Regions from separate parts of the Rossellomorea marisflavi genome, predicted to be linked through region 1. Evidence: predicted binding sites of a transcription regulator. Region 1 holds the regulator's gene; each other region holds the start of a gene.
What was found. The regulator LexA, encoded in region 1, represses DNA repair genes until DNA is damaged. The targets are predictions, from matches to a motif close to CGAACATATGTTCG.
Positions count from the first base shown of each region.

Region 1 (10,084 bases):
TTTAAAGAATATACCATGGAAGTAGGTAAGTGTCCATTAAGAATCAAGGTACTAGCTTTATTTCGGTTAATCTTTCTTCTATTAATATCTAGATTGCCTCTATATCCATTCCAAAAGAAACTCCCTTGTCTTTTCAGCTAGAACATCCACTTACCACCAAGTTTATATTTAGCGAAACCTTCTTCATCAAAGAATGTTTTTTGAATCGTACTTAGAGAAAATTTAGTTTGCCTTACTAGTTCCTTAGTATCCCAGAATATTGCCTCCTTCTCTGCTTCCTCAATAGCCTTCTTTAATTCATCTAGATAGATTTCTTTTACTTCTTCCTGGTTTACTTTTACATCAATCATTTGATTCACCTTCCAACCATTTAAGAAACACCAGTTTTGATACTTTATAAAGTCGTCCTGTTCTCGCTACATGAAACGGTGGTTTTTCCATGAAATCATAAGCACCACGCCTACTCATTCCTAATATCTCTTGTATATACTTGGTTGTTAATACTTCCGGTAAATCTTCAATTTTCATCTGATTCATTTTCCTTTCCATCCAACCAATCTAAGAATACTTTCTTTGACACTTTATATAGTTTGCCGACTTTAACTACAGGAAATGGTGCATCACCTATTAACTCATAAACCTGTCTCCTACCAATCCCCTGGACCTCTTGTACATGTTTGGGTATTAGCTCCTAAGGTAGATTCTCATCATTTCGTAAGTTTGCTTTTTTCCAATTCCCAGAAAGGATTTTACATGAATCGGTCCCATTACATCTGGGAGTTCTTTCCGTATCATTCTGTGCTCGCTTATGTTGTCGCCTCCATTACAAGACACGATTCTAGAATAATAAAGAAGTCAAAATGTTTTAATTATCAAAAATAAACTAATATAAATCAGCATGAATATTTAGACTGATTTTTCCATACTCACTCTCACCATTGCTATTATATAAAGGTTAATTTAATTACTTAAAATAAATCATTATACACATTTCCGTAAAATTGTATGAAAAATAGATAAAAATTATTATCACTACTATTTCAAGGTTCCCACTAAATAAGTCCAAAAAAAATACCCTCATGGTTGAGGGTATTTACTATCTATTTAGCGATTAATAATCACTTTTGTATCTGTTGAACCAATCTTGTTAGTTTTAGCTGAGTTAGAGTAAACATCGATCCATACTCTGTAAGTATTGGACGGTTCTGCTTTACCAATTCTACTAATCGAGAATGCCTTTGCAGGGGATTGGAAGCTGAAGCTTCCCGTATGGATCTGCGTGCCTGCGTTATGTCCAGAATCGCCATATTTGATTCTCATTGTATAATACATAGTGTTACATGTTCCTGATGCGGTTGCCCAAGCGTCAACAGTGGATGCTGTTTTGGAATAAGTGTAGTAATCCGAATATAAACGGACTGTACATTTACCACCATTTGTCTTAATGTAACCTCCATTGCTGCTTGCTGCTTCGGCTTTGCTCCCAACAACGCCGAAGAACCCACTACCTACTAAAGCGAAGATAAACAAAAACTTGACTAGCTTCTTTCCCATTCTACAATCCTCTCCTCTTTTTGTATTATTTTGTAACATTGTAAGACTAACACTATTTAAGGGATAATTGTCCAAATAGTCGCAAAAGAATATTTTAATGATAAACTTGAGATAATACTTATGACACTATACGTTTTAATAATTTGAAATGGGTGAAAATTTTCGATTCACAGTGGATTTCAAGTATGAAGTCGTTGGGTTTGGTGTAACTCAGTTTACGGATATCAACACTACCCGAGAAAAGCTACCAGGTGAAATTCAGAAATGGATCCATAAGATTAGAGTGAAGAATGGATATAGAGATTTAACGATTTCCATAGCCCTTAATCCAAGATCAGTCATCATAGATAACACTGCTCTGTTTCTTGCCTCTAAATAGGTCTATAAGAAAAAGCGTTAATCATCCTATAAACTTCATCAGTAGTAAGTACTTCAACTATCCTTTTCGGTACTTTAGGTAACTCAACTTTAATAGATGGGTTTACTCTAATATATTCCTCTTTCTCACACCAAGAAAAAAACGCCCTTATTACCTTGAACAGAGTCACAGTACTTTGCAGTTTTAAACCAATTTGAACCTTGAACCTTACATAAGCCCTTAAATCATGCACGGTTACACTATCAAGGCTCAATATCCCTCTTTTGTCTTGAAGGTAACACTGAGCTTGTTTCAATTCAAAACGCTTATTTTTCATTGTCTTCTTTCAATATCCCTTTGCTTGGCAGTGATAGAGATACTTATTAATCACATCTTCTAAAAGCAACAAAAAAACCACTCCCCCTGCTTAATTTTTCACAGGAAAAGTGGTTGTTTTTGGATTATACGAAAGATTAACCATATCAAATGCAATAAATAGAAGAAGGTTTAACCTTTCTGTAAAGATTATCTTCAATCTATATAAAAATCATCAAATGAAGTGCAGTCAACCCTTGGTATATCAGCGATGATTATTTCATGTTTTTGTTCATAGCATTCATCATTTGATTGATTTTTTTCTGAGATGGTTTCTGTCCCATTTGCATCATCATCATGCGTAGCATTTGTTCGTTAATCGGCGGGTTTTTCTTAAGATAGCTCATCATGTACTTACGAGCGATGAAGAACCCTAGCGCAACTCCGGCAAGCAGTGCGATCACGCCGACCAGAATAGCTATAGCGGTCGTTGACATACGATTACTTCCTCCTTCATGTTGTCCTTATAAAAGTGTACTAAACCAAAGAAGATTATACAATATTTCTGTCATAATTTCTTAATTAATATATAAATTTTCTTTGTTTTATTGGCTTTAACCATCCAAAACGTTCATTTTGGATGTCTACAGCCAATAAGTATCCCATATGTCTTCTTAGGATTTCAAAGAAAATATACTCTGATTCATCCAGACCCCATGCATGAATCGTCAACGCTCTCTCTTTTAATTCGAGAGAGACCCCGGATGACTCCTGTAGGATCATGGCTCTATCATCGTCCCAACCGGAACCTTGTACCGATAGTAATTCATTTTGTATAAAGCGTCTCGTCGGGAGGTATGGAATCGGTCTTGTAATATACTCCACTTGTTTTGAAATGATGGTGTGCAGTTCCCCGGTGGAACTCTCCATTTCGTTGAAAAGCTGGTGAAACATCCGTTCCCTACCGTAAAAATGCTGGGCAAACTCCTCTGCAATCCAATAGACCTGATAGCGTCGCACAGTTACTCCCCCTCCCATTATACTATTCAGTATACCCAAACATAGAAAGGGGAGTTGTCAGAATTTGTTGAGAAGATGGACTAGTTTTGTCGAATCGCCGTTTCATACCAATTCTTTTTTCAGCATCACCATGTCCAACCCTCTTATTCCATTTTCATAGAATGGCTGCGGATAGTCGAGGAAGAAGTCCTTTTTGATGGCTTCGAATCGGAAACCGCATTTTTGATAGAACATCAGATTGCCGATGGACGAATTGGATGTCCCTACAAGGATGGTACGATATCCTGAATTCCTGACCTTCTTTTCTATCGACTCGATCATCTGCCGGCCGATCCCCTTTCCACGGAATGAGGCTACGACTGCCATGTTTTTTATCTCGATCATGGTTGAATCCAATTCCACTAAGAGCATGATCCCGACGTTTTCTCCATCGCATGAGAAGCTGTATACTTCCCCATCTTCAAGATAACTTCTTACTGCAGCTTCTGATTCATCGGCAAGCATCAACAGGGGGACGAAGGCACTCCGCTCTTTTTGATGTTCACATTTGATCTCCATCATGTACACCACCTAAAAAAAGCCGGCTCAATGGATGAGCCGGCTCAGGATGTTTTACTTTTGAAGTAAGGCTTTAATACGGGACACAACATTATTTGTTGTAAATCCGTACTCTTCCATCACTTTTTCTCCAGGCGCTGAGGCACCGAATCCGTCAATAGCGAGGATGTCACCTTCATCACCGACGTAACGGTCCCATCCGAGTGGAGAGCCCATTTCGATGGCAAGACGTTTCTTCACGCTCTTCGGAAGGATGGATTCCTTGTATTCCGCAGATTGTTTTTCGAAACGGTCCCATGAAGGCATGCTGACAACCGATGCATTGATCCCGTCTTTTTCAAGTGCTTTTTGAGCGTCCATGGCAAGACCCACTTCCGAACCGGTAGCAATCAAAATCGCATCAGGCTGTTCCTTACCAGCCGGAGATGCTACATACGCACCCTTACTTACACCGTTATACGCTTTATCAGCAGAAGACTTCATGGTCGGCAGATTCTGACGTGAAAGGACAAGCATGGTCGGCTGATCTTTGGACTCAACAGCAAGCCTCCACGCAGCCGCTACTTCGTTGCCATCTGCCGGTCTGATGACAGATAGATTCGGAAGTGCACGAAGTGAAGCAAGCTGTTCTACAGGCTCATGCGTAGGTCCATCTTCTCCAACTGCGATACTGTCATGAGTGAATACGTATGTGACCGGTAGTCCCATCAGAGCCGCCAAACGGATGGCAGGACGCAGATAATCACTGAACACAAAGAATGTTCCGCCAAACACCTGCAGGCCGCCGTGAAGGGCCATACCGTTCATAGCCGCACCCATGGCAAATTCACGGACACCGAACCAGATGTTTCGCCCATCATACGATTCTGCAGAGAAGTCTGCTTCACCCTTGATGTTCGTTTTGTTTGAACCTGCAAGGTCAGCAGATCCACCGATGAACGTCGGCAGGTTTTTAGCGATGGCATTCAGTACGTCTCCTGAAGAAGCACGACTTGCCAATGAACTGCCTTCTTCGTAGACAGGGATTTCTTTATCCCATCCTTCCGCCAATTCGCCTCTGATGGCTGTTTCAAGCTGCGCTGAAAGTTCTGGAAGAGCATCTTGATATGCTACGAATTTCTTCGCCCATGCTTCCTCTTTCTCACTTCCAGCCTGTTGGATTTTCTCTTCAAAACGGGCGTAGACTTCATCTGGAACATGGAAGTCTTGATCGAACGTCCATTTATAGTAATCCTTGGTGAGTTTCATCTCGTCTTCCCCTAGTGGAGCACCATGAACAGCAGACTTACCTGATTTATTAGGTGCACCGTAGCCGATGACCGTTTTAACTTCGATCATGGTAGGGCGGTTTGTATCACCCTGTGCTTCTTCAATGGCTTTAGAGATTTCCTCAAGATCATTTCCATCTTCCACGCGGACATATTGCCAGCCGTAAGATTCGAAACGTCCTTTGACGCTTTCAGAGAATGATTTGTCAAGTTCCCCATCAAGGGAAATATCATTTGAATCATAAAGAACGACCAATCGGCCCAATTTCAAGTGAGCAGCAAGTGATGCTGCTTCAGCTGAAACGCCCTCCATCAAATCTCCGTCTCCACAGATGGAGTATGTAAAGTGATCGATGATGTCGTGGCCCTCTTTGTTATAAGTAGCTGCCATATGTCTCTCAGCCATAGCCATACCAACCGCCATCGCGATTCCTTGTCCAAGCGGGCCTGTTGTAGCTTCTACACCTGCTGTATGTTTATACTCAGGGTGTCCAGGTGTTTTACTTCCCCACTGACGGAAATTCTTCAAGTCGTCCATGGAAACATCGTAGCCTGAAAGGTGAAGCAAGCTGTATAAAAGCATTGACCCATGCCCTGCAGAGAGAACAAAACGGTCACGGTTAAACCAATGAGGATTTTTGGGGTTATGGTTCATGAAACGTGTCCATAAGGCATACGCCATAGGGGCTGCACCCATCGGCATTCCCGGATGACCGGAGTTTGCCTTTTCGATCGCGTCGATCGATAACGTTCGGATTGTGTTAATTGCTAATTGATCTGTTTTATCAAACATGTCAGACATCCTTCCTTTTCAATCTCTACTTAATATTAATCTTCTTTGGCTGTTTATACAACTATCTTGAATGATACCACGTCTCTCTTTTTGTTAAAACCGATATCCATTCTGAATTCACCACTGCCTCATTCATTCGACGTAATAAAAAGGACCACGCTTAAAAGGCAGCGTGATCCAGTATGGACTTACAATCAGTGTTTCTTTTTGTTTTGAATATCTTGTATTTTCTTGGGCGTCACTTCATTCCCATCAGGATCAAAGATTCTGGTATTCTCTATGGTCCCTTTCATGGATTGACGGAACGTCTCAAGATATTCTTTCCTCAACCTGGTCTGTTCCTTCGCTTCATCTGCTGAAAGCCCGGTAGACTTGGATTTTTTGGACAATTCATTGATCCGGTTCATTTTTTCTTTTGAAAGCATCTATAAAACCCCTTTAATTTCGGTAACGTATAACGACATGTTACTAAATATAAAGGGTGATGACAAGGGTTACGCTTGATCGATGGAGTCCATATGTTCTTTATAGCGCCGATGAACGGTTGCCTTCGAAACGTCGTAGCCAAACCCACGCAAAGTAGCGGCAATTTCTGCAAATGTCAGCTCATTTTTGCGAAGCCTGACGATTTCTTCGACGGGGACTTCCTTTCGTTCCCTGCCTTCGATATTCCCTTTGTTCTTCAGATTCTTCTGGGGACGGAACCCGTTCGCAACTGCCCTTTTCATCCCCCTTTTAATCTTCAGGTTATGCAGCTTGCGCTGATATTCCTCCACCATGCTTACGATATTGATGACCATGGAGTCGGAGTCCGACAGGTGGAGCTCGCCGCTGTGGGATTGACTGATAATTTTGACCTCTTCTTTCAACAGGCAATGGATCAGGGCAATCTTCGCATTGCCCCTTCCAATCCTCGTCTCATCCTGGATCAATACCGCATCGATCGACTGATCCCTTACTATGTCCAGCATCTCGAGGACGCCTGGCCGGTCAAGATCATAACCACTTGCCTGATCCTTTATGACCGATGCCACCTGCATCCCATACTCCAGCGCAAGCTTGGACAGTTCTTCTTCCTGACGTTCGAGTGATGTTTCCTGTGTATCTTTCTTCGTACTCACCCGACAGTAGATGATTGCATTCATTAAAAATCCCTCTATTCCTCGTTCATGACATACTGATAATCCCCGTTGATCCCGAGCTTCTTTTCGACTGGAAGCACTAGTGAATCACCCGCAGAAATTGTATAAGTGGAAAGATTATTCCTTTCTCCCACCCACTTGATAAATTCATCGGTGGACATGGAAGAGTCGCTGCTGTATTCCTCTGCGATGGTCCAGAGCGTATCACCATCCTGTACCTCGATACTATGATAAGATACTCCGCCTCCCATTTGAAGAATGAAATAGATTGAAGCCATAAGTGCCAAACCAAAAAATACGAGTATATATGAGTAATTCGCCCAAAGTTTGCCTACCATAATGTTCCCCTCCATACGAATGTTTGTTCTGTTTGTTGTATCCATCATAATACGAACATCCGTTTGGAGTCAATCAAAAATTCGAACTTATGTTTGTATCGTTCCCATCCCCATGTTATAATGGGAACATAAGATCGATAGATTGAGGTGCGTGACTATGACAAAACTATCCAAACGGCAGCAGGATATCTTGGAATATATCAAAAGCTCCGTAAAAGAAAAGGGCTATCCGCCTTCCGTACGTGAGATCGGGGAAGCCGTTGGACTTGCCTCAAGCTCCACTGTCCACGGCCATCTGGCCCGACTCGAAAGCAAAGGCCTCATCCGCCGGGATCCGACCAAGCCAAGAGCCATCGAGATCCTCGACCTGGTGGAAGACTCGATCCCCCGCCATAATGTTGTGAATGTTCCCCTCATCGGGAAAGTCACAGCCGGTCAACCGATCACAGCGGTTGAAAATGTCGAAGAGTACTTTCCTCTCCCGGAAAGAATGGCTCCTGCTGACGAGCATACTTTCATGCTGGAAATCATGGGTGACAGTATGATCGAAGCCGGTATCCTCGACGGGGATTTCGTCATCGTAAGGCAACAGCAAACCGCCAACAATGGGGAGATCGTAGTCGCCATGACGGAAGAAGATGAAGCGACCGTGAAACGATTCTTCAAAGAAAGAGATTTCGTGAGGCTTCAGCCTGAAAATTCCTCCATGGATCCGATCATCCTACGCAATGTATCCATTTTGGGCAAGGTCGTCGGTGTCTACCGTCAAGTTCATTAAAATGACAAGCTAAAAGGAGCTTCCGTCACATGTGGCGGAAGCTCCTTTTCTTCTATCTTTCAAGATAGCGGTATAAAGTGGACTTACTGATGCCCGTTTTTTCTTTTATTTCTGCCAGGCTGTAGGTTTTTGATTCATACATGGCTATGGCCTTTTTTACGTTTTCATCAGGCTTTCGCGGTCGCCCCGTACTGACTCCCTTTTCTTTCGCTTCTCCTATGCCCTTTTTTGTCCTTTCACTGATCACATCACTTTGAAAGCTTATAAGATGCTCCAATACCTCCTGAAAACGGTACGTCTTCCCAGGACTGGTCGACAGCCCTTCAGATATGGAAATGAACTGTGTCCCTTTCGTTTCTAACTCGTTCAACAGTTCCAATAGCTGCCGGGTGGAATCAGCAAAGTCGATTAAAGAAGCCACGACGACCGTATCCCCCTGCCCTGCTTCTGCAAGCAGTGCTTCCAAGTTCACTCTCCTCTTCGGTGAAGAATGTTCCTCCTTGTATAGAACCGTACATTTTTTTCCCAGCAGTTTTTTCTCCTGAATCCGTCCTTCAGGATCATCATTGCTCGGTCTGTAGTATCCGATGATCATACCTATCTCCTTCCCCCTCTCCTGTTTGGAATTGTTTTTCCCGAAAAGGTTCACTTTTGGGAAAAACGGTGATAAACTGTTTTCTATTGAATTAAAATTTATGATTTTTTAGAGGTGACAATATGAAGAATACCATAAAACAACAATGGTTTTCGAATGTCAGGGGAGACATCCTTTCGGGAATCGTCGTAGCCCTTGCGCTCATTCCTGAGGCCATTGCCTTTTCCATCATAGCCGGTGTCGATCCAATGGTCGGGCTATACGCTTCTTTTTGTATTGCCGTCATCATTTCCTTTGTCGGCGGAAGACCTGCCATGATTTCTGCTGCTACCGGTGCCATGGCCCTTGTCATGGTCCCTCTTGTCAAAGATTATGGGTTAAACTATCTGTTGGCAGCCACTATCCTGACAGGAGTCATCCAACTCCTGTTCGGGGTATGTAAAATCGCAAGGCTCATGAAATTCATCCCACGCGCTGTGATGATCGGATTCGTGAATGCTTTGGCCATTCTGATTTTTTCAGCTCAAGTGCCTCACTTTTTCAACATTAATGGGATGACCTATGTATTTGTGGCGGTGACATTGGTGGTTGTGTATGTGCTCCCCCGATTCGTAAAATCCATCCCCTCACCCCTAGTGGCTATTGTGGTGCTTACTGCCATTGCCTTGATTTCAAAAGCAGACTTGAGGACCGTGGGAGATCTCGGGACGATACGTCAGACCTTGCCATCGTTCTTCCTTCCCGATATCCCGTTCTCACTTGAGACATTGAGTATCATTTTACCCTACTCACTCGCCCTCGCGATTGTAGGATTACTCGAATCCCTTATGACGGCTTCCATCGTAGATGACATGACGGATACGGACAGCAATAAAAATCAGGAAGCAAGGGGTCAGGGAATCGCCAATATTATCAATGGATTCTTCGGTGGGATGGCCGGATGCGCGATGATCGGTCAGTCGGTGATCAATGTAAAATCAGGTGGACGGGGGCGATTATCCACCTTTGTTGCAGGCTCTTTCCTGATGTTCCTAATCATCGTACTTGGGGATTTCGTCGTGAAGATCCCCATGGCGGTTCTCGCCGGAATCATGATCATGGTCTCTATCGGTACGTTCGACTGGTCATCATTCCGTTACATCAGGAAAGCCCCTAAAGCAGATGCCGCAGTGATGCTCATCACCGTCGCCATCGTGGTTGCCACTCACGACCTCTCAAAAGGGGTCATTGCAGGGGTATTGCTCAGCGCCATGTTCTTTGTGGCCAAGATATCCAAGCTGAAGGTGACGGAAAAAGTGGAGGGTGTGAATCGTCATTTTAAAGTGGAGGGTCAATTGTTCTTTGCATCCGTGGATACGCTTGTGG
Region 1 covers NZ_CP081870.1:2,026,760-2,036,843, reverse strand. The annotation lists gene K6T23_RS10710 (hypothetical protein) at 138-350, opposite strand; gene K6T23_RS10705 (MerR family transcriptional regulator) at 343-528, opposite strand; gene K6T23_RS10695 (hypothetical protein) at 1,105-1,554, opposite strand; gene K6T23_RS10690 (hypothetical protein) at 1,926-2,249, opposite strand; gene K6T23_RS10685 (YneF family protein) at 2,503-2,724, opposite strand; gene sirA (sporulation inhibitor of replication protein SirA) at 2,810-3,247, opposite strand; gene K6T23_RS10675 (GNAT family N-acetyltransferase) at 3,350-3,808, opposite strand; gene tkt (transketolase) at 3,860-5,866, opposite strand; gene K6T23_RS10665 (DUF896 domain-containing protein) at 6,061-6,291, opposite strand; gene K6T23_RS10660 (YneB family resolvase-like protein) at 6,361-7,011, opposite strand; gene yneA (cell division suppressor protein YneA) at 7,023-7,346, opposite strand; gene lexA (transcriptional repressor LexA) at 7,504-8,124, shown strand; gene K6T23_RS10645 (recombinase family protein) at 8,177-8,719, opposite strand; gene K6T23_RS10640 (SulP family inorganic anion transporter) at 8,842-10,084, shown strand, end outside.

Region 2 (10,084 bases), 190 kb from region 1:
CGATCAAAAGGAATGGACAGACTAATGGGTAAGGAGGGGATTTTCATGAGTAATCCAAAGCGCAACAGCAAACAGTTTGTTCCTAACCATATCGGTACCCAGCAGAGGGCTGCCGGAGGTAATAAAGGAAAACAGATGCAGGATACATCAGGTAAACATGCACAAGTGATTCAAACAAAGGGTGAGTAAAGCTAAAAAGGGGGAACTTGGTATGAATCATCGTCCAGACGATCGACGTGACAACGCACAGAAGCTTCAGAGTATGGTCCAGAATACGCTGGAGAACATCGATAAGGCTGAAGAATCCATGGCCTTTACAGACAGTGAGGAACAGCTCGAGTCCATTCGTCAGAAGAATGAAAGACGGAAGGAAAGTATCGAGTCATTCCGTCAAGAAATCAAAGATGAATCGCAGTCATAATAGAAAGCCACCCGTAGTTAACGGGTGGCTTTCTTTCTAAGCACCACAATTCATTCCTTTCCCATGTTATGTTAAAATGGGATGGACTTTAAAAAGAGGTGCTATTACTATGCAGATATCAGAAAAAACCATTGAAGTACGCTATGCAGAAACGGACCAAATGGGTGTCGTGTATCACGCCAATTATCTCGTGTGGATGGAACTCGGCAGAACGAAACTCATTGAAGACCTGGGCTTTCAATATGTAGAGATGGAACAACAGGGAATCCTGTCTCCTGTCATCGACTTGAACGTCGCTTACAAGACACCAGTCAGATACGGGGAAAAAGCATTGATCAAAACATGGATTGAAGAATATGATGGCATTCGTGTTACATACGGATACGAAATCTATAATGGCGATAATAAGCTCGCCCTGAGCGGTGAGTCAAGACATGCTTGCGTCAAAAAAGAATCCTTCCGTCCGGTGTCTATTCGGAAGACGTTCCCGGAATGGCATGAAGCATACGAGAAGGCGAAGAAAAAGGGCTGATCGATATGGCCTTTGGCATCAACCGTTCAGAACTGAACCAATGGAAAGCTCGGGTGGAACAAGGAGAAATCGCCTTTTTAACACACTATTGGCTGGATCCCCGATTCCCAAATGCAAAAACCGTCACGAAGGCGGGTTGCTCCAATTTGAACGCACTCATAGAGTGGGGGATAGGGTATGGTCTGAAGCCTGAATGGATCGATCATCGTCATAGCGGCTATCCCCATTTTGACCTCCTTGGTGACAAACAACTGCAGGTTCTCCTGGCCGAAGGGCTAGAGGACCATATTGAACGGTTCCATATGAAATAAGAAAAAGGCTGACCTTGAAGGCCAGCCTTTTTCTTATGCTTTTTTATATTCGTAAGCAGGTTCTTGTCTTTTTGAGTCAAACTCCACGAACAGGTCATGCCCGTCAAAGAACCATAGATCTCGTTCTTCAATGAAGAATGTCCGATCAGCCTTTTCCAACGTTTCCACTGCTTCAATCGGTTCTTCCTTGCTGACTCCGAGTGAGAAGCTATCATGCAAAGGACTGGATCCTCCGTATCGCACATAAAAGCGGACATACTCGCCTTCCTCTACGAGCATTTCGTCTTTAAACCAGGCAAGTGCTTCATCTGATAGATGTATCTTCATCGACCGAGACTCCCTTCCTTATATGTATTCAACCTTCAGGTTCCCCCTTATTATAGCTTGAACAAAGGGAAACCACTAGTCATGCGCTCGTGTGCGTCCTTCTTATTGGGCAATTCCATCAAACATATGCGTGTTGATTTCTTTTGCAGAGTTCGAGATCAAGCCTTTTTTATGCGCCTCTGAAAGGGGGTGTAGACGGTAGTTTGAATACCCCTGTTCGGACACATACGTCGGTTCGAAGTCCACTGATGGATAAGAGAGGGACACACGACCATTTTGAATCGTTTTATTCACCGTTATAACAGCCATGCCGCCTATATCCTTGTAATCATCCTTTTGACCTGAAAGGAAATTCCCCAATGAGTATACGATGACCGCTTCACGTCCATCTTCTGTCTTCACTTTCTCGATGGGCTGCAGTACATGAGGATGGTGACCCAAGATAATATCGACACCGTTATCTGTCATGAGTTTCCCCAGCCGCTTCTGTTCTTCATTTGGAAAACGTTCATATTCATTTCCCCAGTGAAGGCTCATTACGACCATATCCACGTCAAGTTCCCTTGCCCTTTTGACTTCATTGATCATGTTGTTTTCATCGATCAGATTGACGAGGTACTCTTTTCCGGAAGGCACAGGGATGCCGTTTGTTCCGTATGTATACGATAAGAGAGCGAATTTGATGCCATTGACATTGAACGTACGGATTTTTGCCTGATCTTCCGGATTTTTAAACGTTCCCACATATGGCATGGACACCTTCTCATAATAATCGATGGCACTCAAGAGACCTTTCTCACCACGGTCGATGGAGTGATTGTTTGCCGTTGTCACGACGTCCACACCAACGTCCTGGAGGGTATCGACGATTTCATGGGGGCTGTTGAAGGACGGATAAGTGGACAATCCGATCTCGGTGCCACCAGGCGCCGACTCCTGATTGGCAATAAGGAAATCAGGGGTTTTGAGAATGTCTTTAACACCGGCAAACATGGGCGCAAAGTCGTATGAACCATCCTTTTCCGCATCTTCATACACACGGTCATGCAGAAGGATGTCCCCGATCCCAGCAATGGTGGCGCTTGTTTCGATGGACTTATCCTTCACTTGAAGCTGTTTGACTACGTGCTTTTCAGAAGTAATTGCATCTGATTTCGTGCTTGCATCATTAAACTGCATGCTCAAAAGACCACCGACTGCAATCAGTAATAGAAAGGCAATCGCGAGTCCGATCATTTTTTTATTCACATTCATCATCCTTTTTAACTAGTTGACTCCACCCTATTTTACACAAAAATGAAGCGAATAGGCGAAATTTTTTAAATTCATGCATGATTCAGCATGGTTGAGTCGTCGAAAACAAAAGAAAAAGCCCTGATATGGGCTTTTTCTTGATGCATCAAATCCATGTGACTTTCGGTTCAGTCTTATTTTTGATACGGGCTATATTGCTTCGATGTCTGTAGATCACAAAAGCTGTGAGCACGCCTACCACGATGATAAGGGGAACATCCCAGATGATCAACGTATAGATGAAGGCGAACACCCCTGCCATCATCGAGGAAAGTGACACATATTTGCTCAAGTAAAGACTGATGAAGAAAACAACCAAAAGGATGACAAACACCAGCGGGGCATAGCCAAGGAGGACGCCTGCAGATGTGGCTACTGCTTTTCCACCTCTGAACCCTGCAAAAATGGGGAACATATGACCCACGACGGCTACGACTCCCGCCAAGAGCTGATAGTCATGTGTACTGGCAAAAAGCAAAGGGATGAGCGTTGCAGCCGTTCCTTTAAGGATATCCATGGCGGTCACAGTCATCCCGGCTTTCTTACCCAGCACCCTGAAGGTATTGGTTCCGCCAAGATTTCCGCTTCCGTGTTCGCGTATATCTATTCCGTAAAAGGATTTTCCAATCCATAGTCCTGAAGGGATGGAGCCCAGTAGGTAGGATAGCACGAGTATAAGGGCTAAGATCATATTCATTTCTCCTTTGATATAACTAATCCACTCTTATAGTAACATGTTTTACCTATTTGTTGTGGAAAAATACTGCAAAAATTAGTACCTGTTCTTAAAAGTAGATAGTGAGTGCCTTTCTATAACATATGATTCACAGTGTCATAGATATGTTAAAATGAATCGTTAGACTAGAAAATAGAAATGAAGGTGTCAACATGCAACTCGTTTTAGCCGCACTCCAGTGGATGGCATTCATGATCGCAGGATCCATTGCCGCTCCCATTGCGATTGCCGACCTATTCCAACTGTCTCCGGTCGAGACGGCTGGATTCATCCAGAGAACCATTTTCGTATTAGGTGCCGCAAGTCTGATTCAGGCGCTCATCGGGCATAAACTCCCGATCAATGAAGGACCAGCCGGTTTATGGTGGGGTGTGTTCACCATTTATGCGGGATTTGCCGGTACGTTGTACGATTCACACAGTCAAGTGTTGGGCGTACTTCAAGGGGGGATGATTGTAAGCGGAATCATCTTTATTATCCTGTCCTTAACAGGTTTATTGAAAAAATTGACCACTCTATTCACCCCTACAATCACATTTATTTACCTCATGCTTCTGATCCTTCAGCTGAGCGGTTCGTTCATCAAGGGGATGTTCGGCATCCAACATGAGGGGCAGCCGTTCAACTGGCTCGTGCTTCTCGGCAGCGCCCTTACGATCCTCATCGCTCTCTTCCTGCAGGGGCATAAGGTTCAATGGCTCCGGCGATATTCGATCATCTTCGCCTTGATTGGCGGTTGGATCATCTTTGGGCTTTTAGGACTGACCAAGACCACGTCGGTTTCTAGCAGCTGGTTTTCCCTTCCGGAGGTGTTTGCTTTCGGAAAACCCGTCTTTGATTCGGGTATCATTGTGACGGCCATCTTTATCACCTTCCTGTTGACGACGAACATGATCGCTTCGATCCGGGTCATGGAAGAAGTGATGAAAAAAAGCGGGAAGGAGGTCCCGGTCCGCTACACGCAAAGTGGTATTGCTGCGGGTATCAATCAGCTTCTTGGTGGAGGTTTCTCCGCAATCGGCTCCGTCCCGATTTCAGGAGCTGCAGGATTTGTTGCTTCTACCAGACTTTTCTCTACGCTACCGTTCATTCTCGGAAGCATCATCATCGTCGTCGCAAGCTTCGTACCGAAAGTGATGAATGTATTTGCCAGCCTCCCGGCACCCGTCGGATACGCCGTCACCACCGTCATCTTCATCAAGATGGTCGGACTAGCCCTGGACGAATATAGAAAGGTAAAAGAGGTGGAGCGTGTCCACTTTACAGCAGGAATCGCGCTGATCATCGGTGTAGGCGCCATGGGGGTACCGGCCAGTGCCTTTGAAGGCCTTCCAGTCATCGCTGCGTCGATCCTGAATAACGGTCTTATTCTTGGCACGATCGTAGCAATCATAACCGAACAGATCCTGATGAAAAAAAGCAGCTAATTGTTGAATCAAAAAGGAATCGGAGATTAGGGTGGAGAATTAAGGGAATAGTGATGTCTAAAGGAGGTTATCAACCATGGAGAATCCAAGTAGAGAAGAGATCGGTCGCATCTTGAAACGGTCGAAGCGGATAGCAGTCATCGGACTGAGTGATAATCCCGCTCGGACCTCCTATACCGTCTCCCAGGCGATGCAGGCAAGCGGTTATGAAATCATCCCTGTTAATCCAACGATCGAGTCCGCTCTCGGGGTGCAGGCTGTCAGCAGTTTAAAAGACATCGAGGGTCCTGTCGATATCGTCAATGTCTTCAGACGTTCTGAATTCCTACCAGAAATTGCCCGCGAATTTGATGAGATCGATTCGCCAGTATTCTGGTCCCAGCTCGGTGTTGTGAATGAGGAGGCCTATTCCTTCCTCAAAGAAAAAGGGTATACGGTCATCATGGATCGTTGTATCAAAGTGGAACATGCCTTAACCAGATAGGATTCACAGGCAAGCGGCGAATGATGCCGCTTGTTTTTTCTGTGACATTTCTGCAGAAAAATGTTATCCGGGATTATGTAAATTCAGGGATTTTCATTTGCGAATTTCAAATATAACGCTAAAATAAAGCATAGTGGTTCACCATTTTGCGGGTGAACGAACATGCGTTCTTATGGTATAGTAGTACATAGACAAGTAAGTGAAAGTGTTGAAAGGGGAATGTTCGTGGCCAGTCAGAAAAAGACCATGGATTACAATGATGATGCCATTCAAGTATTGGAAGGCCTCGAAGCCGTAAGAAAACGGCCGGGGATGTACATCGGGTCCACCGATACAAGGGGACTTCATCATCTGGTTTATGAAATCGTTGATAATTCGGTGGATGAGGCGTTAGCCGGTTTCGGTAACGAAATCATTGTCACCATACATAAAGATAATAGCATCTCCGTGCAGGATAAAGGTCGCGGGATGCCTACGGGAATGCACCGTTCCGGAAAACCGACTCCGGAAGTCATCCTGACTGTCCTCCATGCCGGAGGGAAATTCGGACAGGGCGGATACAAAACAAGCGGGGGACTCCATGGCGTCGGTGCATCCGTCGTCAATGCCCTTTCAGAGTGGCTGACCGTCACGATTGAAAGAGATGGAACGAAATATCAACAAACGTTCATCAACGGTGGGAAGCCTGAGACAACGCTCGAGAAGATCGGTACGACAAAAAAGACGGGTACTAAGATCCACTTCAAGCCCGATCCGACCATCTTCAGCACAACCACCTATAATTACGACACCCTTTGTGAGCGTCTTAGGGAATCAGCTTTCCTGCTTAAAGGGTTTAAAATCGAGATTATTGATGAGAGACATGATCAAAGAGATGTATTCCTATACGAAAGTGGGATACAGGCGTTCGTGGAGTACTTGAATGAAGAGAAGGACAACCTCCATAAAGTCGCATTCTTCGAGGGAGAGAATCACACCATCGAAGTTGAATTTGCCTTCCAATTCAACGATGGATTCTCAGAAAACATCCTTTCATTTGTCAACAATGTCCGCACCAAGGACGGCGGAACACATGAAGCGGGGGCCAAAACGGCCATGACGAGGGTGTTCAATGAATACGCACGCAAAGCAGGCATCCTGAAAGAGCGTGATAAAAATCTTGAAGGATCCGATATCAGGGAAGGACTGTCAAGTATCGTTTCGGTACGCATACCGGAAGAACTCCTTCAGTTCGAAGGCCAGACAAAAGGGAAGTTAGGGACAAGTGAAGCACGCTCCGCAGTGGATGCTGTTGTTTCCGAGCACCTGCTCTATTTCCTTGAAGAAAATCCCGACACCAGCTCATTGCTGATCAAGAAAGCCATCAAAGCGGCACAGGCGCGTGAAGCAGCCCGTAAGGCAAGAGAAGAAGCAAGGAATGGCAAAAAGCGTAAGCGGTCCGAAACCGTACTATCCGGCAAATTGACACCCGCGCAATCCAGGAATCCCGAGCGGAATGAACTTTATCTTGTGGAGGGTGATTCCGCAGGGGGATCAGCGAAACAAGGTCGGGACCGGAAATTCCAGGCGATCCTTCCCCTAAGAGGAAAAGTAATCAACACGGAAAAAGCCAAGCTTGCGGATATTTTCAAGAACGAAGAGATCAACACGATCATTCATGCAATCGGTGGAGGAGTGGGGCCTGAGTTCAATGTCGATGATATCAACTACGATAAGATCGTGATCATGACTGACGCCGATACAGACGGTGCCCATATACAGGTTCTCTTATTGACGTTCTTCTATCGCTATATGAAGCCTCTTGTAGAAGCAGGAAAGGTGTATATAGCCCTTCCACCTCTCTATAAAGTGAGCAAAGGCGTCGGAAAGAAGGAAAAGATCGAATATGCATGGACAGATGAAGAGCTGAAGGGTGCAGTCGCCAAAATAGGAAAAGGGTATATGATCCAGCGCTATAAAGGACTGGGTGAGATGAATGCCGATCAGCTGTGGGAAACGACGATGGATCCCGAAACCAGGGCTCTCATCCGCGTGAAGATCGATGATGCAGCCAGAGCGGAACGCCGTGTCACCACTCTGATGGGTGATAAGGTCGAGCCACGTAGGAAGTGGATCGAAAGCAATGTCGCCTTCGGTCTTGAAGAAGAAGGAAGCATCCTTGAAAATGAGAACATCATGGTCGCAGAGGAGGGGCAATAATGACATCAGTGGAACGCTATCAAGATCTGCCTCTTGAAGAGGTCATCGGAGACCGCTTCGGTCGTTACAGTAAATACATCATTCAGGAACGTGCCCTTCCCGATGCACGGGACGGTTTGAAACCGGTACAGCGCAGGATCCTTTATGCGATGTATGTGGATGGTAACACACAGGAAAAAGGGTTCAGAAAATCGGCCAAAACGGTCGGTAATGTCATCGGTAACTACCATCCCCACGGAGATACATCAGTCTATGATGCCATGGTGAGGATGAGCCAGGAATGGAAGGTCCGGAAGTATCTTGTTGAAATGCACGGGAATAACGGGAGCATCGATGGCGATCCTCCCGCTGCCATGCGTTACACAGAAGCGAGGCTTTCCGCCATTTCCATGGAACTTTTAAGGGACATCGACAAAAAGACCGTCGATTTCATTCCGAACTTCGATGACACGTCCGAAGAGCCCACCGTCCTTCCTTCACGATTCCCGAATCTTTTGGTGAATGGTTCAACAGGAATCTCGGCCGGGTATGCGACGGATATCCCTCCTCATCATCTCGGAGAAGTGATTGATGCGGCCATCATGAGGATGGATCGCCCTGACAGTACGGTGGAAGAATTGATGACCGTCATGAAAGGGCCAGATTTCCCAACCGGAGGAATCATCCAAGGCATCGACGGGATCAGGAAAGCCTATGAAACAGGGAAAGGGAAAATTGTCGTTCGCGGAAAAGCGGAGATTGAAAGCATCCGCGGGAGCAAACAGCAGATCGTCATTACGGAAATTCCATACGAAATCAATAAAGCCAACCTCGTCAAGAAAATGGACGAGTTCAGGGTCGACCGTAAAGTGGAAGGTATTGCTGAAGTGCGGGACGAAACGGACCGTCAAGGGCTGCGCGTGGTGGTTGAACTGAAAAAAGATGCGGACGCGACGGGTGTACTGAATTATTTATACAAAAACAGCGATCTGCAGATCACTTATAATTTCAATATGGTGGCGATCTCGAATCGACGCCCTAAACTGATGGGACTCCGACAGCTTCTTGATTCCTATATCGCTCACCAGAAAGAAGTGGTGACGAACCGGACAAAGTATGACTTGAATAAGGCAAAGGACCGCCAGCATATCGTAGAAGGATTGATGAAGGCACTGTCGATCTTGGATCAAGTGATTGCAACCATCCGGGCATCCAAAGATAAACGGGACGCTAAAAACAATCTGATCAGTGAATTCGACTTTACAGAGGCCCAATCAGAAGCCATCGTAAGCCTCCAGCTATACCGCCTCACCAACACGGATATAACGGCTCTTCAAAAAGAAGCTGAGGAGCTTGATAAGCTGATCACAGAACTGAGCGCGATTCTTGCCAGTGAATCCAAACTCGCAAATGTCATCAAGAAAGAGCTGAAAGGAATCAAAAAGACGTTTGCCGATGGCCGCCGTACGATCATCGAAGATCAGATTGAGGAGTTGAAAATCAATCTCGAGGTATTGATTGCAAGCGAAGATGTCATGGTGACCGTCACGAGCGACGGGTACATCAAGCGTACAAGTCTCCGCTCCTACTCGGCATCCAACGGACAGGACCTTGCCATGAAGGAAACCGACAGGCTCCTTGGGCAATATGAGATGAATACGACGGATGTGCTACTTGTATTCACGAATAAAGGGAATTACGTTTACTGCCCTGTTCATGAACTCCCGGATATCCGCTGGAAGGATCTCGGACAGCATATCGGCAATATCGTACCGATCGATAAGGATGAACAGGTCCTAAAAGCGGTACCGGTTAAAGAATTCGATCCGTCCCTGTATCTCATGTTCATCACGAAGAACGGAATGGTAAAGAAAACGGAGATGTTGCAGTATAAGGCACAGCGCTACTCCCGTCCACTTGTCGCCATCAATCTAAAAGGGGACGATGAACTCGTGGATGTGCATGTAACGGATGGGACTCATGATCTCTTCCTTGCCACCAACAGCAGCTATGGACTCTGGTTTGCAGAAGAAGAAGTCAACACGGTCGGACCGCGTGCAGCGGGCGTGAAGGGAATCAACCTGAAAGAAGACGATTTCGTCGTATCAGGCAAGATCATCACGACTCCGGAGAAACAAGCGGTCGTACTCGCGACTCATCGCGGGGCCATCAAGAAGATGAAACTCTCAGAGTTCGAAAAAACAGGCAGGGCCAAGCGCGGCGTCATCATGCTCAGGGAACTCAAATCGAATCCCCACCGCGTATCAGGCGCTGAAATCGTCTCCGACAAGCAAACCGTTACTCTACTCACCAGTAAAGGCAAGCTTGAAACGGTACAGGTATCATCCATCCGGTTCAATGACCGATACTCAAAT
Region 2 covers NZ_CP081870.1:2,219,917-2,230,000, forward strand. The annotation lists gene K6T23_RS11595 (acid-soluble spore protein N) at 46-189, shown strand; gene tlp (small acid-soluble spore protein Tlp) at 212-421, shown strand; gene K6T23_RS11605 (acyl-CoA thioesterase) at 531-953, shown strand; gene K6T23_RS11610 (hypothetical protein) at 959-1,264, shown strand; gene K6T23_RS11615 (HesB/YadR/YfhF family protein) at 1,298-1,591, opposite strand; gene K6T23_RS11620 (CapA family protein) at 1,694-2,848, opposite strand; gene plsY (glycerol-3-phosphate 1-O-acyltransferase PlsY) at 2,991-3,575, opposite strand; gene K6T23_RS11630 (purine/pyrimidine permease) at 3,773-5,047, shown strand; gene K6T23_RS11635 (CoA-binding protein) at 5,124-5,531, shown strand; gene parE (DNA topoisomerase IV subunit B) at 5,751-7,730, shown strand; gene parC (DNA topoisomerase IV subunit A) at 7,730-10,084, shown strand, end outside.
Region 2: a site for LexA is predicted at 5,689-5,702, ahead of parE (DNA topoisomerase IV subunit B). Genes of this name have one in related genera too.

Region 3 (10,084 bases), 1.5 Mb from region 1:
CATCAGCGATGTTTTTATCCTTGTATTTCACTTCAAGGGTTTCACGGTTATAACGTTTCCCGTGGCAAACCTCACAAGGGACATATACATCAGGAAGGAAGTGCATCTCGATCTTGATGATCCCGTCACCGCGGCATGCTTCACAGCGGCCGCCCTTCACATTGAAGCTGAATCGGCCTTTTTTATATCCGCGTACCTTCGCTTCATTCGTGGTGGCGAATACGTCACGGATATCATCGAAGACCCCTGTATAGGTTGCCGGATTCGATCGAGGCGTACGGCCGATCGGGGATTGGTCGATGTCGATGACCTTATCGAGGTGCTCGATCCCCTTGATTTCCTTATGAAGCCCAGGCTTAGACTTGGCGTTATGAAGCTTCTGGGCAAGGGACTTATGAAGGATCTCGTTTATAAGGGTACTCTTACCTGAACCCGAGACGCCCGTCACCGCCATGAACAGGCCGAGGGGCAGCTTCACTTTTACGTTATTCAAGTTGTTCTGCTTCGCTCCGAGGATCTCAAGATAACGGCCGTCGGGCTTTCGTCTTTCCTGCGGGAGCGGGATGAACTTCTTCCCGGATAGATATTGTCCGGTCAAGGATTTTTCATCATCCATGACTTCTTGAGGGGTTCCTGCCGAGATGACCTCTCCTCCGTGTTTCCCTGCGCCAGGACCGATATCGACAAGATAGTCCGCTGCCATCATCGTATCTTCATCATGCTCGACGACGATGAGGGTGTTTCCAATATCCCTCATATTCTTGAGGGTATCGATGAGGCGGTCATTATCGCGCTGATGAAGTCCGATTGACGGCTCATCAAGGATGTAGAGGACACCCGTCAGTCGCGAACCGATCTGGGTCGCAAGCCGGATCCTTTGTGCTTCACCGCCCGACAGTGTACCTGCGGCACGACTGAGGGTCAGATAATCAAGTCCTACGTTCACAAGGAAACCGAGGCGTTCACGGATTTCTCGCAGGATCAACCTGGCGATTTGCATATCTTTGTCCGAAAGTTCCAGGGCATCAAAGAATTGATCTGCTTCCTGGATGGAGAAGGCCGTTACCTGTCCGATATGGAGGGAATCGACCTTCACGGCGAGGGACTCTTCCTTCAGCCTGTGTCCATCACAGCTCGGACAATTTTGGGTAGCCATGTATTTCTCCATCTGCTCCCTAACGTAATCGGAGCTAGTCTCACGGTAGCGTCTCTCCACGTTCGCCATGACGCCTTCAAATCGGAGGTAATTCTCTCTGACTTGACCGAAATCATTCTCATAGCGGAAATAGATTTCGTCTTTACCGCTTCCGTGAAGGATTTTGTCCATATCATGCTTCGGCAGGTTCTTCACCGGCACATCCATAGGGATCCCGTAATGATCACAAACCGCCTTCAACAAGGAAGGGTAATACTGTGAACTTGTCGGTTCCCACGGGGCAATGGCATGCTCATCAAGGGTCTTATCCCAGTTCGGGATCACAAGCTCTTTATCGACTTCGAGTTTCGTTCCAAGACCGTCACATGTCGGGCATGCACCGAACGGACTATTGAAAGAGAACATCCTCGGTTCAAGCTCCGAGATGGAGAAGCCGCAGTACGGGCATGCATGATGCTCACTGAACAGAAGCTCCTCTTCCCCGATCACATCGATGATCACCTGACCGCCGGCTAGGCGCAGTGCTGATTCAAGGGAGTCCGATAGTCGTGCAGCCACGCCTTCTTTTACCACGACGCGGTCAATGATGACTTCAATGGTGTGCTTTTTATTTTTCTCAAGGGTGATTTCTTCGCCGAGGTCTTCCACCTCTCCATCGATCCGCACCCTCACATATCCCTGCTTCTTGATATCCTCAAGGGTCTTCGCATGAGTTCCCTTCCGGCCCGATACAACGGGAGCAAGCACCTGAAGCTTCGTGCGTTCCGGATACTCCAGGATGCGATCCACCATCTGTTCGATCGTCTGAGACGTGATTTCGATTCCATGATTCGGACAGATCGGCTTCCCGACCCTTGCAAATAGCAGACGGAGATAATCATAGATCTCCGTTACGGTCCCTACCGTGGAACGTGGATTCCGGCTGGTCGTCTTCTGATCGATGGAAATTGCCGGTGACAACCCTTCGATGGCATCCACATCAGGCTTATCCATTTGTCCGAGGAATTGCCTTGCATAGGCAGACAGGGACTCCACGTAACGCCTTTGACCTTCTGCGTAGATCGTGTCGAAGGCAAGGGATGATTTCCCTGAACCCGAAAGGCCGGTCAGTACGACCAGTTTATCCCTCGGGATGGTGATATCTATATTTTTAAGGTTATGAGCGCGAGCTCCTTGTACGATAATATTTTCCTGCGCCATAAGTCGTTCATCCTTCCGCTTTCAGCTCGAGAATGGTATCGCGAAGCTGGGCTGCCCGTTCGAAATCGAGGGCTTTGGCCGCTTCTTTCATTTCCCCTTCTAGGCTGGCAATAAGTTTTTGTCTCTCCGGTTTGGACAGTTTCGATACATTCGTGCGACCTCCGTCCATCTCCTCTGTTTCCTCCACTTCGCGAGTGGCCTTGATGGCATCCCGGATCTCCTTCTGGATCGTCGTCGGGGTAACGCCGTGCTTCTCGTTGTATTCTTCCTGGATTTCACGGCGACGCTTCGTCTCGCTGATTGCCTTCTCCATGGAATCGGTCATCTTATCTGCGTACATGATGACCTTCCCTTCGCTGTTACGGGCCGCACGTCCGATGGTTTGGATCAAAGATCGTTCAGAACGGAGGAAGCCTTCCTTATCAGCGTCGAGTATGGTCACCAAGGACACTTCCGGTATGTCCAGCCCCTCCCTGAGGAGGTTGATGCCGATGAGGACATCATATTTTCCGAGGCGGAGGTCACGAATGATCTCGATCCGCTCCAGGGTCTTGATTTCGGAATGCAGATATTGGACCTTGATGCCGATCTCCTTCAGATAAGCACTGAGGTCTTCGGACATCTTCTTGGTGAGGGTGGTGACAAGGACACGTTCGTCCTTCTCCACGCGCTCATTGATCTCCCCGATAAGATCATCGATCTGCCCTTCGATGGGCCGGACTTCAATAATCGGGTCGAGAAGACCGGTCGGACGGATGATCTGTTCGACCATTTCCGGACTGTGCTCAAGCTCATATGGACCCGGCGTCGCCGACACATATAGAAGCTGATTCGTCTTCCCTTCGAACTCATCGAACTTCAACGGACGGTTATCCATGGCGGACGGCAGGCGGAATCCATGATCCACGAGCACTTTCTTCCGCGCCTGGTCCCCGTTGAACATCCCGCGCACCTGTGGAAGCGTCACGTGGGACTCATCGATGACGATGAGGAAGTCTTCAGGGAAATAATCCATAAGGGTGTAAGGGGTAGAGCCCGGCGGTCTAAGGGTAAGATGACGGGAGTAGTTCTCGATTCCCGAACAGAAGCCCATCTCCCTCATCATCTCAAGATCATAGCGGGTCCGTTGCTCCAGGCGCTGGGCCTCGAGGAGCTTATCTTCCTCCCTCATGATTTTGAGCTGCTCTTCAAGCTCCTTCTCGATGTTTTCAATCGCAACCTTCATCTTCTCTTCACGGGTAACGAAGTGGGAAGCCGGGAAGATCGCGACATGATCGCGGTCGCCCATGATCTCACCCGTGAGGGCATCGACTTCGCGGATCCGGTCGATTTCATCACCGAAAAACTCGACCCTCATGCAGTGTTCATCCCGTGATGCCGGGAAGATTTCCACCACGTCACCGCGGACCCTGAATGTTCCGCGCTGAAAGTCGATATCATTTCGTTCATATTGTATATCCACAAGCTTTCTCAAAAGCTGATTACGTTCAATTTCCATCCCGACTCTCAGGGACAGGACAAGCTCCCTGTATTCTTCCGGATTACCCAACCCGTAGATACAGGATACACTTGCGATGATAATGACATCCTTCCGTTCAAACAGTGCGGAGGTGGCAGAGTGGCGAAGCTTATCGATCTCATCATTGATGCTCGCATCCTTCTCGATGAACGTATCGGTCTGAGGGACATATGCCTCCGGCTGGTAGTAATCGTAGTAACTCACAAAGTACTCTACGGCATTGTCGGGAAAGAATTCCTTGAACTCGCTGTAGAGCTGTCCGGCCAGCGTTTTATTGTGGGCAATGATAAGAGTGGGCTTCTCCACTTCCTTGATGACATTGGAAACGGTGAACGTCTTTCCCGTTCCCGTCGCCCCGAGGAGCGTCTGGTGGCGTTTGCCTTCCCTGATGCCCTCTACCAGCTTCTTGATTGCCAGGGGCTGGTCCCCTTCAGGTTTGTATTTAGACTTTAGCTCGAATTGATCTTTCACCGTGAAACCTCCTATAGGTAAGGAACAGTATGTTCTATGCTTGTCTATACCCATCCCTTGCACTGTCCATTCGTCTCTTCCCATTTTACCACAATCAATCGGAATTTAACCATCAATAAGCGAACAAAAGTTCGTTTTTATCCCTCAGTAGGATACGACCTGTGGACAATCGCAGGTTCGACAAACTCCACGGTGTCAATCGACAGCATTCGACTACTTTTACACACACCCTGTGGGTATGTCTGTTGATAACCACTATACCATTGTGGAAAAGACGCCCCCTTACCCACAATTCGTCAAAATTCTTGTGCACTCTTCTAGAGAAACCGCATACAACCTGTGTATAACTTCATGGAACAAAAAAAGAGCACTCCCTATTGGGAATGCCCGGTTATTCACTTTTTTGCCCTTTACCCTTCATCCGTCCGCTATACCAAAAACCCACTGTCAAACTCGCTGCGTCGATGACGATCAGCAGGATGGAGTCCGTATATCCTTTGGAAACGGAAGCGGCGATCAACGCCACGGTCAAGGCAAGTCCGATATATCGATTGTAGGTGACCCTCGAAAAGAATACGACGAGGAGGCCGGGCAGGAAGGCTGCCAGAATGATCTTGGACACAGTCAACTCTCCTTAAGGAAGGAATATCAACTAGTTTAACGGATATTCCCTGTTCTGGAAAGAGTCATCAGGCCCCCGATGATAGAATCCGCTCCGTCCTCTCCTTCAATTCACTGTGAGGGATGAACTTCTCTGCAAGCATGTCCGGCAAGACGTACTCAAGGAAGTATTTCACACTCGCAAGCTCCTTGAATTTAATGATCGTCGAAAGGGCTTCCTGATAGATTTCCATGAACAGCGGCTCCGGATTTCCTTTTTGGATCTCACCAAATGATTCATACAGAAGATCGACTTTGTCGGCTACGGATAAGATCCTGCCTTCAAGCGTCTCGTCTTTCCCTTCCTTGAAGCGGTTCCTGTATACATCGTGGAATTGAGGGGGGAATTCTGTCGTGATGAATTTTTTGACCATCTGATCTTCAACCTGGCTGAACAGTTCCCTCAGTTCCTTCGAGGCATATTTCACAGGCGTCTTGATATCTCCGGTAAAAAGCTCTGCATAGTCATGATTCAGTGCCTTTTCATATAGGGACTTCCAATCGACCTCATGCCCCTCCTGTTCTTCCACGGTTCCTAGAAATTGCGCAATCTTCGTCACCTTGAAGGAGTGGCTGGCCACATTATGCTGATGATATTTGAATCGACCCGGACAGCGGATGAGCGTCTCGAGGTCTGATAGACTTTTAAAATAGTGATGGATCCCCATTTCGATTCTCCTCTCTAAGGCATACTATGATGATTTGGATGTATTGCCAATGGCAGAAGCCCTTAGCCATAGACTTCCCCGCTCACCTGAATATAAAACAAATCCCCCTTACACGGTGCAAGGAAGGATTTGTTGATTCCATATTAAATCAGTCTGACCGATACGACCCCTTCTATGCCTTCAATCTTCTGCTTCAGGCCCGCCTGCTCTTCTTCCGTCAGGACGTGGTCAAGATCGATCATCGTGTAGGCCCATGTAGCCTTGCTTCGATTGATCATGTCAGCAATATTGACAGCAAACCCAGAAAGGGCGGTGGTGATCTGGCCTACCATGTTCGGGATATTTTTGTGCATGACGGTGAGTCTCATCTTCCCGCTATAGGGAAGTTCGACATCAGGAAGATTCACGGCATGCTTGATATTCCCGGTCTCCAGATAGGTCTTCAACTGCTTCGTCGCCATGACGGCACAGTTCTCTTCCGATTCCACCGTTGAAGCCCCAAGATGGGGAACCGGGACGACATTCTTCATGGAGAGGACCCGGGGATTCGGGAAGTCGGTCACATATTTACCCACCGTCCCGGACTCGAGCGCCTGCCCGAGGGTACTTTCATCCACAAGCTCACCTCGTGAGAAGTTCAGGATGGTCATCCCTTCTTTCATCTTGTTGAAGCTCGATCCGTTCACCAAACGATTCGTCTTATCCGTCAGCGGGATGTGGAGGGTGACGAAATCGCACTCCGCCCATACTTCATCGATGTGCATGGCACGGTTGACATCGCGCGAAAGCCTCCAGGCCGCATCCACTGAAATGAACGGATCATAGGCAACTACGTCCATTCCCAGGGCCAGTGCATCATTGGCAACGAGGACACCGATGGCACCAAGGCCGACAACGCCCAATTTTTTACCTTTGATCTCACTTCCGACAAACTCCTTCTTCTTTGCTTCCACAACAGCTGCCACATCATCCCCATGTTCCTGGAGGGTTTGTGCCCATCCTACTGCGGAAAAAAGATTCCTAGATGAAGCAATGAGATTGGCAAGGACAAGTTCTTTCACCGCATTGGCATTGGCACCAGGCGTATTGAACACGACAATCCCTTTTTCCGTACACTCATCGATGGGGATATTATTCACACCGGCACCTGCCCTGGCAATGGCTTTCACAGATTCGGGAAACTCGAAGTCATGGAGATTCTTGGATCTCACAAGAATGCCATCGGGATCACCGCTTCCGTTCAGATAATAATTCAAATCTTCTTCAATAAGGGACAAACCTCTTTGACTGATGGCATTGAATGTATTAATGGTCAACATGTGATGTTCCTCCTTGGTCTGCTTCGAATTCTTTCATGAAATCAACCAGTGCCCTCACTCCTTCAAGGGGCATGGCGTTATAGAGGCTAGCCCGCATTCCGCCGACGGAACGATGACCTTTCAGGAACTCGAATCCGCGCCGTTTCGCCTGTTCCAGGAAGAGTTTATTCACTTTATCACTGGCCGTGGTGAACGGGATGTTCATCAGGGAACGGCTCGCTTCCGGAACAGGGTTGGAGAACAGACTGGATTCATCAATACAACTATAGAGCAATCCCGCTTTTTCCCGGTTTAGTGCCTCCATGCCTGCAACACCACCGTTTTCCTTCACCCACTCAAGCACGAGCTTAAGCACATAGATAGCGAATGTAGGAGGTGTATTGAACATGGATCCGTTCTCCACATACGTTTCGTACTTCAACATGGTCGGGCATGTCTCCGGTGCTTTTCCGATGAGATCCTTGCGGACGATGGCAACAGTCACCCCGGATGGACCAAGGTTCTTCTGAGCCCCTGCATAAATCAAACCGAACGAAGACACATCGATCGGTTCCGAGAGGATATGGGATGACATATCCGCCACGAGGGGAATGCCGCCTGTTTCGGGATAAGAGGCGTACCTCGTACCTTCTATTGTATTGTTGGACGTGATGTGGACGTACGCCGCCTCAGGAGAGAAATCTTCTTTCGTATAAGCGGGAATGTCTCCCGGTGACTCTATTCGATGGATGGTTCCGATTTTTCCCGCTTCCTTGACGGCTTTCTTCGACCAGCTTCCCGTCACGATGTAGTCAGCGACACCATGTTCCGCAAGAAGATTCATCGGGATCATGGAAAACTGCAGAGAGGCGCCTCCTTGAAGAAAAAGAACTTCATACTCTTCAGGAATGTCCATAAGCTCCCTCAGCAATGCTTCAGCACCCTGGATGATTTCTTCGAACGGACCGGAACGATGACTCAACTCCATGACAGACATGTCAGTCCCGCTGTAGTTCAATAATTCTTTTTGTACTTTTTCCAATACTGGACGGGGAAGAACCGCTGGACCTGCAGAAAAATTGAACACTTGCTTCAACAAAAACACCACCTGCACATTCGTTCAGAATTTTCCCAAAGTATAAGAAGAAACACGGTATCCGTCAACAACCCTGACGAACGAAGAAAACGCTTACGAAGTAAGATTTTAAGAGATAGCGCAAAAATCGTTGGGTTCTTATTGTTTTTGGAATAATCACTTAACCATAAAAAATAAGACAGCAAAAGCTGCCTTATCCTGTCAGTATATCTTCTTTTGGATAGCGGATCTTCTCTTTACCCGGCCGTGAGAGGGAGTAGGCGAGTGTCAACGGACCCATCTTCCCTGCGAACATGACGAAGATGATGACCCACTTCCCGACGGTGCTCAACTCCGGACTGAAGTTCATGGACAAGCCCACGGTTCCGAAAGCCGATACCACTTCGAATAGTAGCGTGAGGAAATCCGCTCCTTTTTCCGAGATGGTAAGGATGAACAGGGACCCTACCACCAAAAGGACGCTAAGCGTGGAGATCGCAAGGGATTTCAGGATGACCGATTGATCAATGGAGCGCCGGAAGATCTTGACTTCTTTTTTATCCCTCAAGAAGGCACCGACCGCTAGAAGGATCATCAGGAATGTCGTAAGCTTGATCCCCCCGCCTGTAGAGGCGCTCCCTGCTCCGATAAACATAAGAAGGACTGTAAAGAAAAGAGTCGGACTTTCCATTTCCCCGTAATCAAGTGTATTGAACCCTGCCGTCCTCGGTGTAACTGCCTGAAAGTAGGAAGCCAACCCTTTGTCACCGAGAGAAAGAGGGCCGAGGGTACCCGGGTTATTATATTCCAGGACGAAGATGACGATCGTTGCCACAACATTGATCAACAGCGTACCCAAGATCATGATTTTCGAATGGAGGGACAGCTTCTTGAACGTACGGGATTTCCATGCGTCCACCAACACCGTGAACCCCACTCCGCCGATAATGAAAAGGAATGATAGCGTGAAGGTGATGACGGGGTTCCCCACAAACCTCATCATGTTGTCGGGCCACAAGCCGAAGCCGGCGTTATTAAAAGCAGAAACAGAATGGAACAGACTATAAAACAACCCTTCTGACCACCCGTATCGGGGCACCCACTGAGTAGCGAGGAACGTCATTCCGATCCCTTCCACCAGCAATGAAAAGATGAAAAGGTATCTCACGAGCATGATCACCCCTCCAACAGAGGTCTGATTCAACGACTGCTGTAGCAACAGCCTTTCCTTGAATCCGATTTTCTTCCCGAGCATCATGACGATAAGGACGGCGAACGACATGATGCCCAGTCCCCCAAGCTGTATGAGGCACATGACGACAATCTGGCCGAAAACGGTGTAGACGGAGCCGGTATCGACAACGGCAAGCCCCGTCACCGTCATGGCTGAAGTTGTGGTAAAAAGGGCTTCGAGCCACGTGATTGGCTCAGTCGTCGAGATGGGAAGCTTCAACAGAGCCATTCCCACCATGATGAAAAAGGCGAAGACCGCCACCAGCAGCTGCGGTGGACTTAAATGAATGACCCTGTATTTCATGGTTATACCCCTTCTTTTTCGAATCGATTGATATCGCGATTATGTCCGATGACAATCAACAGATCTTCCAGTTCAACCGTATCGTCAGCGCTAGGTGAGACAATGACTTCATCCCCGCGATGGATGGCAATGATATTGCATCCATACCGTGCCCGGACATCCAGGTCCATGAGCGTGCGGTTCGCGACTTTGGATGAAGCCCTGACCTCTACGATGCTGTGCTCCTTAGAAAGCTCGATGTAATCGATGATTTTCTCCGATGTCATATGGTGAGCGATTTTCTTCGCCATATCCCGTTCAGGATGGATGACCTTATCGGCACCGATCCTTTCAAGCACTTTTTGATGATACGCGTTTGAGGCCTTCACCCAGACCTCCTTGACACCCAGCTCTTTCAGAAGCAGTGTCGTCAGGATGCTCGCCTCCACGCTTTCCCCGAACGAAACGATCACGTGATCGAAGTTACGTAGTCCCAGGGACCTCAAAACGGACTCATCCAT
Region 3 covers NZ_CP081870.1:3,535,359-3,545,442, forward strand. The annotation lists gene uvrA (excinuclease ABC subunit UvrA) at 1-2,356, opposite strand, end outside; gene uvrB (excinuclease ABC subunit UvrB) at 2,364-4,346, opposite strand; gene K6T23_RS18515 (CsbA family protein) at 4,738-4,968, opposite strand; gene K6T23_RS18520 (HD domain-containing protein) at 5,036-5,674, opposite strand; gene K6T23_RS18525 (phosphoglycerate dehydrogenase) at 5,818-6,993, opposite strand; gene serC (3-phosphoserine/phosphohydroxythreonine transaminase) at 6,980-8,068, opposite strand; gene K6T23_RS18535 (TrkH family potassium uptake protein) at 8,262-9,584, opposite strand; gene K6T23_RS18540 (potassium channel family protein) at 9,587-10,084, opposite strand, start outside.
Region 3: a site for LexA is predicted at 4,467-4,480, ahead of uvrB (excinuclease ABC subunit UvrB). Genes of this name have one in related genera too.